DNA from 2 places in the Vibrio sp. SNU_ST1 genome. Region 1 is predicted to be linked to the other one. Evidence: predicted binding sites of a transcription regulator. Region 1 holds the regulator's gene; the other holds the start of a gene.
What was found. The regulator MetJ, encoded in region 1, represses methionine synthesis genes. The targets are predictions, from matches to a motif close to TTAGACNTNTANANGTCTAA.
Positions count from the first base shown of each region.

Region 2: metH (methionine synthase) is a predicted target of MetJ. The motif match lies at 5,609-5,628, and genes of this name have one in related genera.

Region 1 is NZ_CP130748.1:2,959,770-2,967,792, forward strand. It holds gene Q5H80_RS13155 (PadR family transcriptional regulator) at 111-650, shown strand; gene metF (methylenetetrahydrofolate reductase) at 797-1,696, opposite strand; gene Q5H80_RS13165 (bifunctional aspartate kinase/homoserine dehydrogenase II) at 1,995-4,406, opposite strand; gene Q5H80_RS13170 (O-succinylhomoserine (thiol)-lyase) at 4,409-5,590, opposite strand; gene metJ (met regulon transcriptional regulator MetJ) at 5,799-6,119, shown strand; gene Q5H80_RS13180 (malic enzyme-like NAD(P)-binding protein) at 6,343-7,650, opposite strand; gene rpmE (50S ribosomal protein L31) at 7,982-8,023, opposite strand, start outside.
Region 2 is NZ_CP130748.1:293,465-301,487, forward strand. It holds rRNA gene Q5H80_RS01400 (23S ribosomal RNA) at 1-2,369, shown strand, start outside; rRNA gene rrf (5S ribosomal RNA) at 2,499-2,614, shown strand; tRNA gene Q5H80_RS01410 (tRNA-Asp) at 2,682-2,758, shown strand; tRNA gene Q5H80_RS01415 (tRNA-Trp) at 2,793-2,869, shown strand; partial or broken gene Q5H80_RS01420 (IS630 family transposase) at 2,973-4,007, opposite strand; gene Q5H80_RS01425 (sodium:proton antiporter) at 4,227-5,507, opposite strand; gene metH (methionine synthase) at 5,677-8,023, shown strand, end outside.

The sequences.
Region 1 (8,023 bases):
CATAACCAACGATTGAGTTGGTGCTACTTGAACATAACCAATATAACGTGCCATAGAAGCACACTTGTTGTTCAAGTATTTGTTTACTGTTTACCATTTGGATTTCAGACATGTCATTACCACACGTAATTTTAACCGTTTTAAGTACACGCGATGCTACTGGTTACGATATCACAAAAGAATTCTCCGCAAGCATTGGTTACTTCTGGAAAGCTAGCCACCAACAAGTTTACCGCGAGCTCAATAAAATGGCTCAGAACGACCAGGTAACTTGCGTACTTGAGCCTCAAGAAGGCAAACCTGATCGTAAAGTTTACTCTATCACCGATGCTGGCCGTGGCGCGCTAGGTGAATGGTTTGAACAACCAACTGCACACCCAACCGTTCGTGACGAGTTCTCAGCTAAGTTAATCGCTTGTGCTGTACAACCTTCTGACGCGTACCGTGTACAACTTGCTGAACTAGTAGAAGAGTCTCGCAAACTGGTTTCTCACTACAAAGAAATCGAAGCGGCTTACTACGCAACACCATCTACACTAGACAAGCAAGCACGCCTAGAGCGTCTAACGCTTCGTCGTAACCTACTGATCCGTGAAGCATGGATTGTATGGGCTGACGAAGTACTGCTTGAACTTGGCGCTCTTGCTTAAGCTAGAAGCTAGAAGCTAGAAGCTAGAAGCTAGAAGCTAGAAGCTAGAAAAGCAAAAGGCTTGAACTCTTAGAGTTCAAGCCTTTTTTGTATCTATAGGATTTGAAATGTTACTGCCAGAAGCTTTTATAAGCGCTTGGGCTTTACTTATAGCGCAGCAACCTGTGGGCGAACACCTAGCGTATGGCAAAGTGCATAAGTCATTTCTGCACGGTTTAGCGTGTAGAAGTGGAAATCTTTCACACCTTCACGGCTTAGCGTACGAACCATATCGATCGCTTGGCTAGCACCGACTAACTGACGAGTTGTTGGATCATCATCCAAGCCTTCGAACTGCTTCGCCATCCAACCCGGTACTTTTACGTTATTCATCGCAGCAAAACGAGACGCTTGCTTGAAGTTAGAAACTGGCAAGATACCCGGTACAATCTCTACGTCAACGCCGGCCGCCACACAACGGTCACGAAAACGTAAGTAGCTTTCTACATCGAAGAAGAACTGAGTGATTGCACGGTTTGCACCCGCATCCACTTTACGTTTTAGGTTAATAAGATCAGATTGAGCGCTTTTTGCTTCAGGGTGAACCTCAGGGAATGCCGCTACTGATATATCAAAGTCGTGACGAGATTTAAGCAGCTCGACTAAATCAGACGCATACATATCTGGCGCACCACCGCCTGCTGGAATGTCACCACGCAACGCAACAATACTTTCAATGCCATTTGCCCAGTAGTCGTCGGCAATTTGAATCAGCTCTTCGCGGCTAGCATCAATACACGTTAAGTGTGGTGCAGCAACTAAGCCTGTTTGGTTCTTAATTTCTTTAATGATTGAGTGGGTACGATCACGCTCACCCGAGTTTGCACCATAGGTTACTGATACAAATTTAGGTTGAAGTGTTTTAAGACGGTGAACAGAATTCCACAAGGTCTCTTCCATCTTCTCACTGCTTGGTGGGAAAAATTCAAATGACACATTGATGTTGTCAGAAAGCTCTGCAATATTCTGATTTAAAGCGTCGATATGACTTGCGTGTGTGTATCCCATCTTACTCTCCCTGTGGCAAAAGCAACCACTAAATAATCTCAAATCCCTAGCGACGTTTAGACGTCTATATGTCTCCAGAATGAATTGAATACGATTTAATGTCAACAGATCCATTATGAATTTTTTTCAAGTAGGTCGTGAGCAAAGCTCAAGTCGATAAGTGGGTCGCAAAGCAGAAATAATGTAGAAAAAAGGCTGATAAACACATCGTGCTTTCAGCCTTATTTATCTTAGTGAATAGTATGCTATTTACGCATTTAAACAATCAATCTGAGTATTAAGCCAACCGCTCTGAGTATTAAAACAGGCTAGACATTCTATTTAAGTCAGATTGAATTGCGCCAGCTGTAACTTCACGTCCCGCACCTGGGCCACGAATAACTAATGGATTATCTTTATACCATTTGCTCTCAATCGCAAAGATGTTGTCGCAAGGCAGCAAGTTCGCTAGGGCATGCTCTTTAGATAGCGCTTCAACGCCTACCGTTGCCTTACCATTCTTCTCTAAACGCGCAACGTAACGAAGAACCTTCTGTTGAGACTGCGCTTTCTCTAAACGCTCGGCCAACTCTTCACTCAGTACAGAAGCTTTATCAAAGAAGTCATCCACTGACAGGTCTTGTAATTCTTCAGGTACCAATGATTCTACTTTGACATTTTCAGGCTCAATATCTAAACCCGATTCACGCGCCAAAATCACTAGCTTACGCATCACGTCTGAGCCATCGAGGTCAGCACGAGGATCCGGTTCCGTCAGGCCTTGTTGCCAGGCTAAATCGACCAGCTCGCTGAATGGTACCGTGCCATCAAACTGTTGGAATAACCAAGATAGAGTGCCCGAGAAGATACCTGACAGTGCAATGATATCATCGCCGCTTTCACGCAGGTCACGTACCGTGTGGTTAATCGGTAAGCCAGCACCCACTGTCGCATTGTACAGCCAGTGACGGCTGATCTTAGCGAAAGCATCTTGTACCTGATGGTAATACTCGCTTGATGCAGAGCCTGCCACCTTGTTAGCTGAGATCAGGTGGATACCTTGTTGTGCAATTTGCAGGTAGTTTGCTGCAAGCACAGGGCTTGCGGTGACATCGAGTACTACAGCTTCATCGTAACCCTGAATAGAACCCAAACGCTCTAACCAGTCGTTACCATTGTTGGCAATGGCTTCATCGTCAAAGCGCTTGCTCACAGAAGTCGCATCAATGCCTTGCTCGTCGAACCAATAGGTTTGGCTATCAACCACTGCAACCAATTCAAAGTTCATTCCACGGCGCTTTTCAAGTTCAGCCTTTTGTTCAGCAAACAAGCTTAACCAGCTTGAACCAATGTTGCCCTTACCACACAAAGCAATCGCAACACGCTTCTGCGCTTGGAACAGTTGAGAGTGAATGCCTTTCACTAGACTTGATGTTTCACTCTTACGAATCACAGCCACCAAGCTTAAGCCTGAGTTTGCTTCTGAGATAAACTCAACCGGTGAGCTCTTGAGTTGTTGGTAGAACCCATAACAATGGTTCGGGTTCTTAGTCACACCAGCACCCACCGCCGCAATCAGAGAGAAGCCTTCTTTAAGCTTAATTTCCGCTTCAATCGCGTGGTCTTGTAGATATTCCAACGCACCACCAGCGATCTCTTCGGTGTAGGCAAGGCGCAAGCAGTGTTGATCCGGTTCAAGCTCATAAGCAAGCGGCTCTAATTGAGCTCGCTTAAGACCTTCAAGGACTTCACTTTCTAAGCGGTCAAAATCATGGCCATGACCAAAGGTCAGCTGAACGATCAGAACTTCATCCAGAGAGGTAATAATTTTTGCACCGCGACCCGATGCCAGTACACGCTCTATCTGTGTAGAACCCGCCTCTGGCTGGTAGCTACAGCGCAAGCTTAAGTCCATAGCACTTTGCGCGACAGGCTGTAGCGTTCGACTATGGAGCACTGGAGCCGCCAGACGAGCTAACTCACTCGCTTCATCAAGACGAAGCAATTGCAATAAACACGCATCCGAAACTAAACGAGGATCAGCACTGTATACACCCGCTACATCACTCCAGATTGTCACGCGTTCCACTTCAGCCAAAGCACCAATCACAGTGGCTGAATAATCCGAGCCGTTACGACCAAGCAGTACGGTTTCACCTTCGCAGTTCTGAGCCATAAAGCCAGTAATCACCACGCGACAATGAGTATGTTGCGCTAGGGCTTCTTTAATCAGAGGATAAGATCGCGCACGGTCGACTTCAGGTTGCGCCCCCGCTTCTGCACGCAAAAAGGCACGTGCGTCTTGAGCAACGGCTTGTAGGTCATGCTGACACAACAAAGCGGCCAACAAACGTGAAGACCAAACCTCACCGTGTCCTAGCACCTGTGCTTTTTGCGCTTCGCTTAGAGGAGCCGTTAGCTCACCCAAAGCAGTGAATTCTTGTTGAATGGTAGCCGTCAGCTGAGCCGCAGACTCACCTTCAAGCAGCGCTTCAATCAGCTCAAGTTGGAACTGACGAAGGGTTTGTAGGCATTCATGAGCGATACGACCATCTTTGTCGAGCGCTTCAACAAACTCAATCAAGCGGTTAGTTGTTTTACCTGCAGCCGATACCACGACCAAGTCAGTAGCTGATGAGTATTCTCTAAGAATGTTGACCACTCGTTGGTAACATTCAGGATTCGCTAAACTGCTGCCACCAAATTTATGTAGCTGGCGAAAGGTTGTCATTATTAAGCCTCCCCTTCTGCGATAAAGCCTTGTGTTTTTTCAAACGCTTGCTTGAGATCGTCGATTAGGTCTTCTGCATCTTCAAGGCCAACAGAAAGGCGCAGTAATTGTTGAGAAACCCCCGCTTCTGCCAATGCTTCTTCGCCCATCGCACGGTGAGTCATCGACGCAGGGTGACAAATCAAACTTTCCACACCACCCAGTGATTCAGCCAAAGAGAATAGTTCTAACTTATCGACAAAATATTTAAGTGCTTCAAAAGAGCCCGAAAATTCAAAGCTCAGCATGGAACCAAAGCCCAACTGCTGTTTCTTCGCGATCTCGTGACCCGGATGTTCAGGAAGGCTTGGGTGGTAAATCGTACCCACCAGATCTTGTTGTTGCAGAGCCGTCAGAATTTCACATGAACTCTCTTCGTGAACACGCATACGCGCACCTAACGTACGAATACCACGTAGCGTCATGTAGCTATCAAACGGTGTGCCGGTTGCACCAATACAGTTGCCCCACCATGCTAGCCCTTCAGCGTGCTCTTCTGTCTTAGTAACTACAACGCCACCAATGACATCTGAGTGTCCGTTGATGTATTTAGTGGTTGAGTGGATAACAAAATCCGCACCCAGCTCTAAAGGCTTTTGAAACACAGGCGTCAAAAACGTGTTGTCGACAGCAACCAGAGCACCTACTTCTTTCGCTTTACGGCAAGTTTCTGCAATATCAACCACACGAACCAATGGATTCGATGGCGTTTCGATTAAGATCAACTTTGGCTTAAACGCGATCGCCGCATCCAGCGCAGCTTGATCCGATTGATCAACGAACAGAACTTTGAAGTCACCTTTTAGTGAGCGTGTGTTAAACAGACGGTAAGTGCCGCCGTAGCAGTCGTGTGGTGCAATGATAAGATCATCGCCACCTAAGAAAGCGGATACCCATAAGTTAAGTGCCGACGTACCGCAGTTAGTCACAACCGCGCCTTTGCCTGATTCAAGCTCAAACAGTGCCGTTTCTAATAGACCGCGATTTGGGTTACCAGAGCGGGTATAATCATACTTTGGCACTTCACCAAAAGCGGGAAACCCGTAGTTAGTCGAAAGATAAATAGGTGGGACAACGGCATGGTGTTGCGTGTCTGACTCGATACCAGTACGTACTGCGATGGTTGCTGGCTTCCGGCTGCTCATAGGTGCTTCCTTACAAGTTTTGCGTCTGAGAGTCACAGCTGCTTGTCGGCATTTTACGGCTGTGTTAGATATATGTTACTCACTTTACTTTCATAAACGTGAGACGTCAACACTTCTGGACGTCTATATGTCTTTGCTTATGGCAGTAAATCCCGCTAAAATCAGCACTATTAATTTATTCTAACAACTAAAGTGATGAAGGTACGCAATGGCCGACTGGAATGGTGAATACATAAGCCCATATGCTGAGCATGGAAAGAAAAGCGAACAAGTAAAGAAAATTACAGTTTCTATCCCTCTAAAAGTGTTAAAGGTTCTTACTGACGAGCGCACTCGCCGCCAGATCAATAACCTACGCCATGCAACAAACAGTGAGCTACTGTGCGAAGCCTTTCTACATGCGTACACAGGCCAACCACTGCCAACGGATGAAGACCTTCGTAAAGATCGTCCAGACGACATCCCGACTGAAGTCAAAAAACTGATGACAGAGATGGGCATCGAGTTCGAAGCGTTTGACGAAGAATAAAAACAACTCAGTCACCGCCTTCATTATTGATTCGCTATAGCTGAACCCTATTTATCACATCACCCACTACGTTATCTGTAGCTGCGCTGTGAATGATAGACATAAAAAAACCGACTCCTATGAGTCGGTTTTTTATTATTCTTTTTCGCTCAATAGAGCAACAGCTACTAAGCTACTAAGCTACTAAGCTACTAAGCTACTAAGCTACTAAGCTACTAAGGCATTAAGCCATATAGTTAGCAGGCATCTCAATACGAGCAACGCCAGACTCAACAGCCGCTTCAGCAACTGCTTTTGCTACTCGAGGAAGCAGACGCGGGTCCATTGGCTTAGGAATGATGTAACCCTTACCGAACTCCAGTGCAGTCTCGCCCGCAGCTGCCAGTACTTCAGCTGGAACTTCTTCTTTCGCTAGTTCACGAATCGCTTTAACCGCCGCTAGCTTCATTTCGTCATTGATTTCGCTCGCACGCACGTCTAGCGCACCACGGAAAATGAATGGGAAACAAAGTACGTTGTTTACTTGGTTAGGGTAATCACTACGGCCTGTACCCATGATTAAGTCAGAACGAACTTCGTGTGCAAGCTCAGGCTTGATCTCTGGATCTGGATTTGAACATGCAAACACAACAGGCTTATCAGCCATCAGCGTAAGTGCCTTAGCTGGTAGCAGATTAGGACCCGATACACCCAAGAACAGGTCAGCGCCTTCGATAACATCTTCAAGCGTGCGCTTGTCGGTGTTATTTGCGAACAGCTCTTTGTATTCATTCAAGTCATCACGACGAGTGTGGATCACACCTTTACGGTCAAGCATGTAGATCTTCTCACGCTGAGCGCCACACTTAATCAATAGCTCCATACAAGCAACCGCTGCTGCGCCAGCACCTAAACAAACGATCTTACACTCTTCCAGTTTCTTACCTTGAAGCTCGATCGCGTTAAGCATACCCGCAGCCGTTACAATCGCAGTACCGTGTTGATCATCATGGAAAACAGGTACATCACAACGCTCAATCAGGCGACGTTCAATCTCAAAACAGTCTGGTGCTTTGATGTCTTCTAGGTTAATACCACCAAATGTATCTGCGATATTCGCAACCGTATCAACGAACTCATCAATTGTGCGGTGTTTTACTTCAATATCGATAGAATCTAAACCAGCAAAACGCTTAAACAGTAGCGCTTTACCTTCCATAACAGGTTTAGAAGCAATAGGGCCAAGGTTACCTAGGCCAAGAATCGCTGTACCGTTAGAGATAACAGCAACCATGTTGCCTTTACCTGTGTACTTATAAACGTTATCGACATTCTGTGCGATCTCGCGAACAGGCTCAGCTACGCCAGGGCTGTATGCCAGTGCTAGGTCTTCTGCAGAGTTTGCAGGCTTCGTCAGTTCTACGGCAATTTTGCCTGGAATTGGGAACTCATGATAATCAAGAGCTTGCTGACGGAATTGTTCTTGAGGCGATAAAGATTGTTCAGATGATAACGCTTGAGAGGATTGATCTTGGCGGCTGTCTTCAGACATAGGTGTAGGTTCCTAGGATATTATTATTTGGGGGATCTTGTTCATGTTAATGGATGTACTTCAAAGTTCCTAGGTGGTTGAAGCATCTGTATCATTAAAAAACGAGATTTCACTACTAATAAGACCAGTGGGCAGTTGAAATTACTGTCGCCTGCTCAACTTTAGAGCGAATTTCGAGGAAGGAGTGTTGGGGTAAGCGATGAAATAAAATTTACGCCAGTAACCTACCACTTTAAATGACCTAATAATGAAATACGATTCAGTATTTTTTCAAATTTCTGGCAACAAAAAAGGACACCGAAGTGTCCTTTTTATGTCTAAATAGCGAGAATTACTTCTTGCTAGAAAGAGCACCGAAACGCTTGTTGAAGCG
Region 2 (8,023 bases), 570 kb from region 1:
GGAGCACCTTCGTGGTGTGACTGCGTACCTTTTGTATAATGGGTCAGCGACTTAATTTTAGTAGCAAGGTTAACCGTTTAGGGGAGCCGTAGGGAAACCGAGTCTTAACTGGGCGTACAGTTGCTAGGATTAGACCCGAAACCAGGTGATCTAGCCATGGGCAGGTTGAAGGTTGAGTAACATCAACTGGAGGACCGAACCGACTAATGTTGAAAAATTAGCGGATGACTTGTGGCTAGGGGTGAAAGGCCAATCAAACCTGGAGATAGCTGGTTCTCCCCGAAAGCTATTTAGGTAGCGCCTCGGACGAATACTACTGGGGGTAGAGCACTGTTAAGGCTAGGGGGTCATCCCGACTTACCAACCCTTTGCAAACTCCGAATACCAGTAAGTACTATCCGGGAGACACACGGCGGGTGCTAACGTCCGTCGTGGAGAGGGAAACAACCCAGACCGCCAGCTAAGGTCCCAAAGTATAGCTAAGTGGGAAACGATGTGGGAAGGCTCAGACAGCCAGGATGTTGGCTTAGAAGCAGCCATCATTTAAAGAAAGCGTAATAGCTCACTGGTCGAGTCGGCCTGCGCGGAAGATGTAACGGGGCTAAGCTATACACCGAAGCTGCGGCTACGTACCTTAGGGTATGTGGGGTAGGGGAGCGTTCTGTAAGCCGTTGAAGGTGGTCTGTAAGGGCTGCTGGAGGTATCAGAAGTGCGAATGCTGACATGAGTAACGATAAAGGGAGTGAAAAACTCCCTCGCCGGAAGACCAAGGGTTCCTGTCCAACGTTAATCGGGGCAGGGTAAGTCGACTCCTAAGGCGAGGCCGAAAGGCGTAGTCGATGGGAAACGGGTTAATATTCCCGTACTTCTTACAATTGCGATGGGGGGACGGAGAAGGCTAGGTGGGCCTGGCGACGGTTGTCCAGGTTCAAGTACGTAGGCGGAAAGTTTAGGTAAATCCGGACTTTCTTAACGCTGAGATACGATGTCGAGCTACTACGGTAGTGAAGTCATTGATGCCATGCTTCCAGGAAAAGCCTCTAAGCTTCAGATTGTAAGGAATCGTACCCCAAACCGACACAGGTGGTCGGGTAGAGAATACCAAGGCGCTTGAGAGAACTCGGGTGAAGGAACTAGGCAAAATGGTACCGTAACTTCGGGAGAAGGTACGCTCTTATCAGTGAAGTCCCTTGCGGATGGAGCAGACGAGAGTCGCAGATACCAGGTGGCTGCAACTGTTTATTAAAAACACAGCACTGTGCAAAATCGTAAGATGACGTATACGGTGTGACGCCTGCCCGGTGCCGGAAGGTTAATTGATGGGGTTAGACTTCGGTCGAAGCTCTTGATCGAAGCCCCGGTAAACGGCGGCCGTAACTATAACGGTCCTAAGGTAGCGAAATTCCTTGTCGGGTAAGTTCCGACCTGCACGAATGGCGTAATGATGGCCACGCTGTCTCCACCCGAGACTCAGTGAAATTGAAATCGCTGTGAAGATGCAGTGTACCCGCGGCTAGACGGAAAGACCCCGTGAACCTTTACTACAGCTTGGCACTGAACATTGAACCTACATGTGTAGGATAGGTGGGAGACTATGAAACCGCGTCGCTAGATGTGGTGGAGTCGTCCTTGAAATACCACCCTTGTAGTTTTGATGTTCTAACGTTGGTCCCTGAATCGGGATTACGGACAGTGCCTGGTGGGTAGTTTGACTGGGGCGGTCTCCTCCCAAAGAGTAACGGAGGAGCACGAAGGTGGGCTAAACACGGTTGGACATCGTGTGGTTAGTGCAATGGCATAAGCCCGCTTGACTGCGAGAATGACAATTCGAGCAGGTGCGAAAGCAGGTCATAGTGATCCGGTGGTTCTGAATGGAAGGGCCATCGCTCAACGGATAAAAGGTACTCCGGGGATAACAGGCTGATACCGCCCAAGAGTTCATATCGACGGCGGTGTTTGGCACCTCGATGTCGGCTCATCACATCCTGGGGCTGAAGTCGGTCCCAAGGGTATGGCTGTTCGCCATTTAAAGTGGTACGCGAGCTGGGTTTAGAACGTCGTGAGACAGTTCGGTCCCTATCTGCCGTGGGCGTTGGAAAATTGAAAGGGGCTGCTCCTAGTACGAGAGGACCGGAGTGGACGAACCTCTGGTGTTCGGGTTGTCATGCCAATGGCATTGCCCGGTAGCTAAGTTCGGAATCGATAACCGCTGAAAGCATCTAAGCGGGAAGCGAGCCTTGAGATGAGTTTTCCCTGACGCTATAAGCGTCCTAAAGGGTTGTCGTAGACTACGACGTTGATAGGCAGGGTGTGTAAGTGCTGCGAGGCATTGAGCTAACCTGTACTAATTGCCCGTGAGGCTTAACCATACAACACCCAAGGGGTTTTATGGACTCAATAGAAAGACCAGACCTTGAATGAGTTTGAAGAGACTTTTAAATCAGTTTTCCAGATTATTTTGCCTTCAGTTTTTAAGCTGAAAGTAAAAGCAAAATTTGTTTGGCGACCATAGCATTGTGGACCCACCTGATTCCATGCCGAACTCAGAAGTGAAACACAATAGCGCCGATGGTAGTGTGGGGCTTCCCCATGTGAGAGTAGGACATCGCCAGGCTTTAAATTAAATCTTTAGGTTGACCGACCTGGAGATATGGACGCTCACTTAGTGAGTTGACCACTGCGGAGTGGTAGTTCAGTTGGTTAGAATACCGGCCTGTCACGCCGGGGGTCGCGGGTTCGAGTCCCGTCCACTCCGCCACTTATTCAGAGGTTCAGCTCTTTAAAACTGAAATAGGGGTGTAGCTCCAATTGGCAGAGCAGCGGATTCCAAATCCGCGTGTTGGGAGTTCGAATCTCTCCACCCCTGCCATATTTAAGGCTCTAGCAGAAATGCTAGAGCCTTTTTACTTTCTGAATATAATCTGCGCTATTGCTAGAGCAGCGGACTCCCCGACTTATACCAATCCGGAAAATTAACTGATCAGGTTTATCCAATCCCTTCTGCTCATTTTTGTGACACGAGCTTTGCACTCAAGAAATCCATTCCAAGTGCGACAAACCTTGGAAACAATGTCGTTATAATCAGTGAAACTTTGATTCGCTAGATAATGTTGTCGCAACCAACTCCAAACTTGCTCTATAGGGTTAAGCTCTGGCGAGTAGGGAGGAAGCTTAATAGTACTGACGTTATTAAACTCTCTCGCAATATCATCGGTATGCCAGCCTGCACCACCATTATAACGACAGCATAGCGTCCTTTTTCAGTAGCCTTAGATATCTGCTCTAAGTGATTTGTCATTATGTCCTTGTTAACCCAAGGAACCACTATGGCTTCACCAATTCCTCTTTCAGGGCATGCCGAACCAAACAAATAAGCGTATTCAAATTGCTGTTGTTTTACCACGCGAGGCCTCGTTCCACGAGTCGCCCAAAGACGTGTCGTTGTGTTCTGCTGACCAAACCTAGCTTCGTCTTGAAACCAGACATCAACACTCTCTAGCCCAATATGGCCGGGGATCTTAAGGATCGTTTCTATTTTGAATTTTTTTAAAATCGTCTTGGACTTGCTGTGATTGTTTAGGGTGTTTGGAGCGAGAAGTTATCCAAGAGAAGCCCATGTGGTCGAGGAGATAATAGATAGAATTAGGGTGGTAGTATTTATCAAAGTTTTTCACGATGTAGTCATGTATATCGCTCCCGACAAGGCGCCCGTCTGAAGGGGACTCTGCTTCTTTCTTAATGAATGCACTGAGTTGTTTTCGTTGTTCTGCATTGAGGTATGCAGGTCTGCCTGTGCGAGGTTTCTCTTGAAGCCCTTCCAATCCTTCTTCAAGAAATGCTTGGACCCATTTGTTTACACTAGTTCGACTGACTTTAAGGTATTTGGCAATTTGAGTGCGCGAGTGACCTTCTTTGAAGTGGGCAAGTGCTAGCAAGCGAACTTTCATTTGAATGGTTTTTTGTTGGCTTGCTAGCTTTTTAAAATCTGTATTATTAAGGCTATCCATAGCGATTTTCTGCAAGAGTTCGACGGCCTCAATTAGATCATATCTTTACTTTAATTGGTATAAGGCTTTTGAATACTCCTATAACAGTGCATCAACTACCCGAGATAAGCTCTATGTTCCTTCAGCTAGCGTTCTAGTAAGGAAATCGGTGGATCTGACTTTCATTAGGTATAAAAAAGGCCACCTATAGTCGGCGGCCTTGGTTGATCTATTTAGATGTTAATCTAGCTCTTTCTCAGCTTGTTTCGCTTTTTCTATCATAGGAGTGATTGTTGATCCTTGAACTAAGATTGAGAACACAACAACAGCATAGGTCATAACGAGGATTATCTCTTTAACATCTATTGCCTTGTCTTCAATCACCCAGATACCTGAAGGGATTGAAAGTGCCATAGCTAGAGCTAAGCCTCCGCGTAAACCACCCCAAGTTAGAATCTTAGTCGACCACGGGTTGTAAGTTCTAAAGCGTTTAAATCCAATATAAGACAAGAAAACACTTAGGTAGCGTGCCCCCAATACTAGAGGGACTGCGAACGCCATTAAAATCCAATCTTCTTGGTGGAACTTGAATAGCAGCATAGACATACCAATCAATAAGAATAGTACGCCATTTAAGAACTCATCTATTAATTCCCAGAAATGGTCTAGGTGATCCTCACTTTCCTTAGAAAATCCGATGAAGCGTGTCCAGTTGCCTATCATGATACCAGATACCACCATTGCCAATGGTCCAGATACATGCAGAACCTCTGCAAAAGCATAACCAGCTGTAGGAATACCGATGGTTAATAGCAACTCCATCGAGTGGTCATCGGTGTTGCTGATTAGATAGTGGAATATCAAACCTAGAACAAATCCGTAGACGATACCGCCAATAGCCTCTTGGACGAATAACATGGTCACGCTACCCACAGTCGGTGCTTCAGTGCCGAACGCAATGGTAAATAGGGTAACGAAGATGACTAGGCCAAAACCATCGTTGAATAGAGATTCTCCCTCGATTTGAGTAGAGATTCGTCTGGGAGCATCGAGCTTCTTCACTATTGCTAATACAGCTATTGGATCGGTTGGAGATATTAGAGAACCAAACAGTAAGCAATAAATTAAGTCAAATTGAATGCCGATAAATTGACAGAACCCATAAAGTACAAAGCCAATAAAGAATGTCGAAAATAGTGTAGCACCAAGAGCGAGTACCGTTATTTCCCATTTCTGATCTTTTAGATTAGGTAACTTAATCCCCAAACCACCTGCAAAGAGTAAGAATCCCAGTATTCCTTTCAGGAGGAAGTCTTCAAAGTTGATACTGGCAACGGTTTCTGAGGCGATGTCAGCCAATTGGAACCAATTGTTTTGTCCCGCAATGATAATCAATAGAGATAGCATCATTGAGCCAGCTGTGATGGCGATGGTTGTCTGCATTTTACCAATTTTGGTATTAACGAAAGCAATAAGCATGGCAGCAGCGGACAGGAAGCATAAGGTGTAATAGACCGACATTGGGAACTCAATATGTAACAAAATATGAATATTAATTCTCGTTCTCTCATGCTCAAATAGCAAACATTTTTTTGTCATGACTTGGTCATTTACTTCATGTTTTAGACGTCTAGACTCCTTTTAAATGTGTGGTAGGATGGAGAGATAATTAAAGGAATGAGGTTGTATCGTGGGAAGTAATGTAAGGCAAAAGATTGACGCTCTGTTGAAGCAACGAATTTTACTGATTGATGGTGGCATGGGTACCATGATTCAGGATTATAAATTGGAAGAGCGAGACTATCGCGGTGAGCGATTTGCTGATTGGCATAGTGACTTAAAGGGTAACAATGACCTTTTGGTACTTACGCAGCCTAAGCTTATCAAAGATATCCATATGGAGTATTTGGAAGCCGGTGCTGATATCCTCGAGACCAATACCTTTAACGCTACAACCATCGCTATGGCCGACTATGATATGGAAAGTCTTAGCGAAGAAATTAACTATGCTGCTGCTAAGTTGGCTCGTGAAGCGGCAGACGAATGGACAGTGAAGACTCCTGATAAACCCCGTTTCGTGGCGGGTGTGTTAGGTCCAACTAACCGAACTTGTTCTCTCTCCCCAGATGTTAATGATCCGGGCTATCGTAATGTTAGCTTTGATGAACTTGTTGAGGCTTACTCTGAATCGACTCGTGCGCTTATCAAGGGCGGTTCAGACTTAATTCTTATTGAAACTATCTTCGATACGTTAAACGCGAAAGCGTGTGCTTTTGCGGTTGAATCTGTCTTTGAAGAAGTAGGTATCATTTTACCGGTTATGATCTCCGGTACTATCACCGATGCATCTGGTCGAACGCTTTCCGGACAAACAACAGAAGCATTCTATAATGCCCTTCGTCATGTAAAACCTATCTCATTTGGATTGAACTGTGCATTAGGTCCTGACGAACTGCGTGAATACGTTGGTGAAATGTCTCGTATTTCAGAATGCAATGTTTCCGCTCACCCTAATGCAGGTTTACCTAATGCATTCGGTGAATATGACTTGTCTCCAGAAGATATGGCTGAACACGTTAAGGAATGGGCTGAAAGTGGCTTCTTGAACTTAATTGGTGGCTGTTGTGGTACAACGCCAGAACATATACGCCAAATGGCAGAAGCGGTTGAAGGTGTAAAACCGCGCCAACTACCAGATTTACCAGTTTCATGTCGTCTCTCTGGTTTAGAGCCATTGACGATTTCCAAGGAATCTCTGTTTGTTAACGTGGGTGAGCGTACTAACGTTACGGGCTCTGCTCGCTTTAAGCGCCTTATCAAAGAAGAGCTATACGATGAAGCTTTGAGTGTGGCTCGAGAGCAAGTTGAGAACGGCGCTCAAATTATCGATATCAACATGGATGAAGGGATGCTAGACGCTGAGGCGTGTATGGTTAAATTCCTTAACCTATGTGCGTCTGAACCTGAGATCTCGAAAGTCCCAGTGATGGTCGACTCTTCAAAATGGGAAGTGATTGAAGCGGGCTTGAAATGTATTCAGGGTAAAGGCATCGTTAACTCTATCTCATTGAAGGAAGGGAAAGAAAAGTTTGTCGAACAAGCGAAACTGGTTCGCCGATATGGTGCAGCCGTTATCGTGATGGCGTTCGATGAAGTTGGTCAAGCTGATACTCGAGAGCGTAAGGTTGAGATTTGTACTAATGCCTACAATATTCTGGTTGATGAAGTTGGTTTCCCGCCAGAAGATATTATTTTTGACCCGAACATTTTCGCGGTTGCGACGGGTATTGATGAGCATAATAACTATGCGGTCGACTTCATTGAAGCGGTAGGGGACATCAAACGCGATCTTCCGCATGCGATGATCTCTGGTGGTGTATCGAATGTTTCGTTCTCATTCCGAGGTAATAACTACGTTCGTGAGGCAATCCACGCAGTATTTCTATACCACTGTTTTAAAAACGGTATGGATATGGGCATCGTAAATGCTGGGCAATTAGAGATTTACGATAATGTCCCTGAGGATTTACGTGAAGCCGTTGAAGACGTGGTTCTAAACCGCCGAGATGATTCAACTGAGCGCTTGCTAGATATCGCGACTGAGTATCTAGAGCGTGCAGTTGGAAAAGTTGAAGATAAATCAGCTTTAGAGTGGCGTACCTGGCCAGTCGAAAAACGCTTAGAGCATTCCTTAGTGAAAGGTATTACCGACTTTATTGTTGAAGATACCGAAGAAGCTCGTGTTAATGCTTCTCGTCCTATCGAGGTGATTGAAGGCCCATTAATGGATGGCATGAATGTGGTTGGTGACCTCTTTGGTGAAGGTAAGATGTTCCTTCCTCAAGTGGTGAAATCTGCCCGTGTTATGAAGCAAGCGGTAGCCCATCTAGAACCATTTATTAATGCAACCAAAGATGTTGGTGCGACTAACGGAAAAATATTACTTGCGACCGTAAAAGGCGATGTTCACGATATTGGTAAAAACATTGTGGGCGTTGTCTTGCAGTGTAATAACTACGACATTATCGATTTAGGAG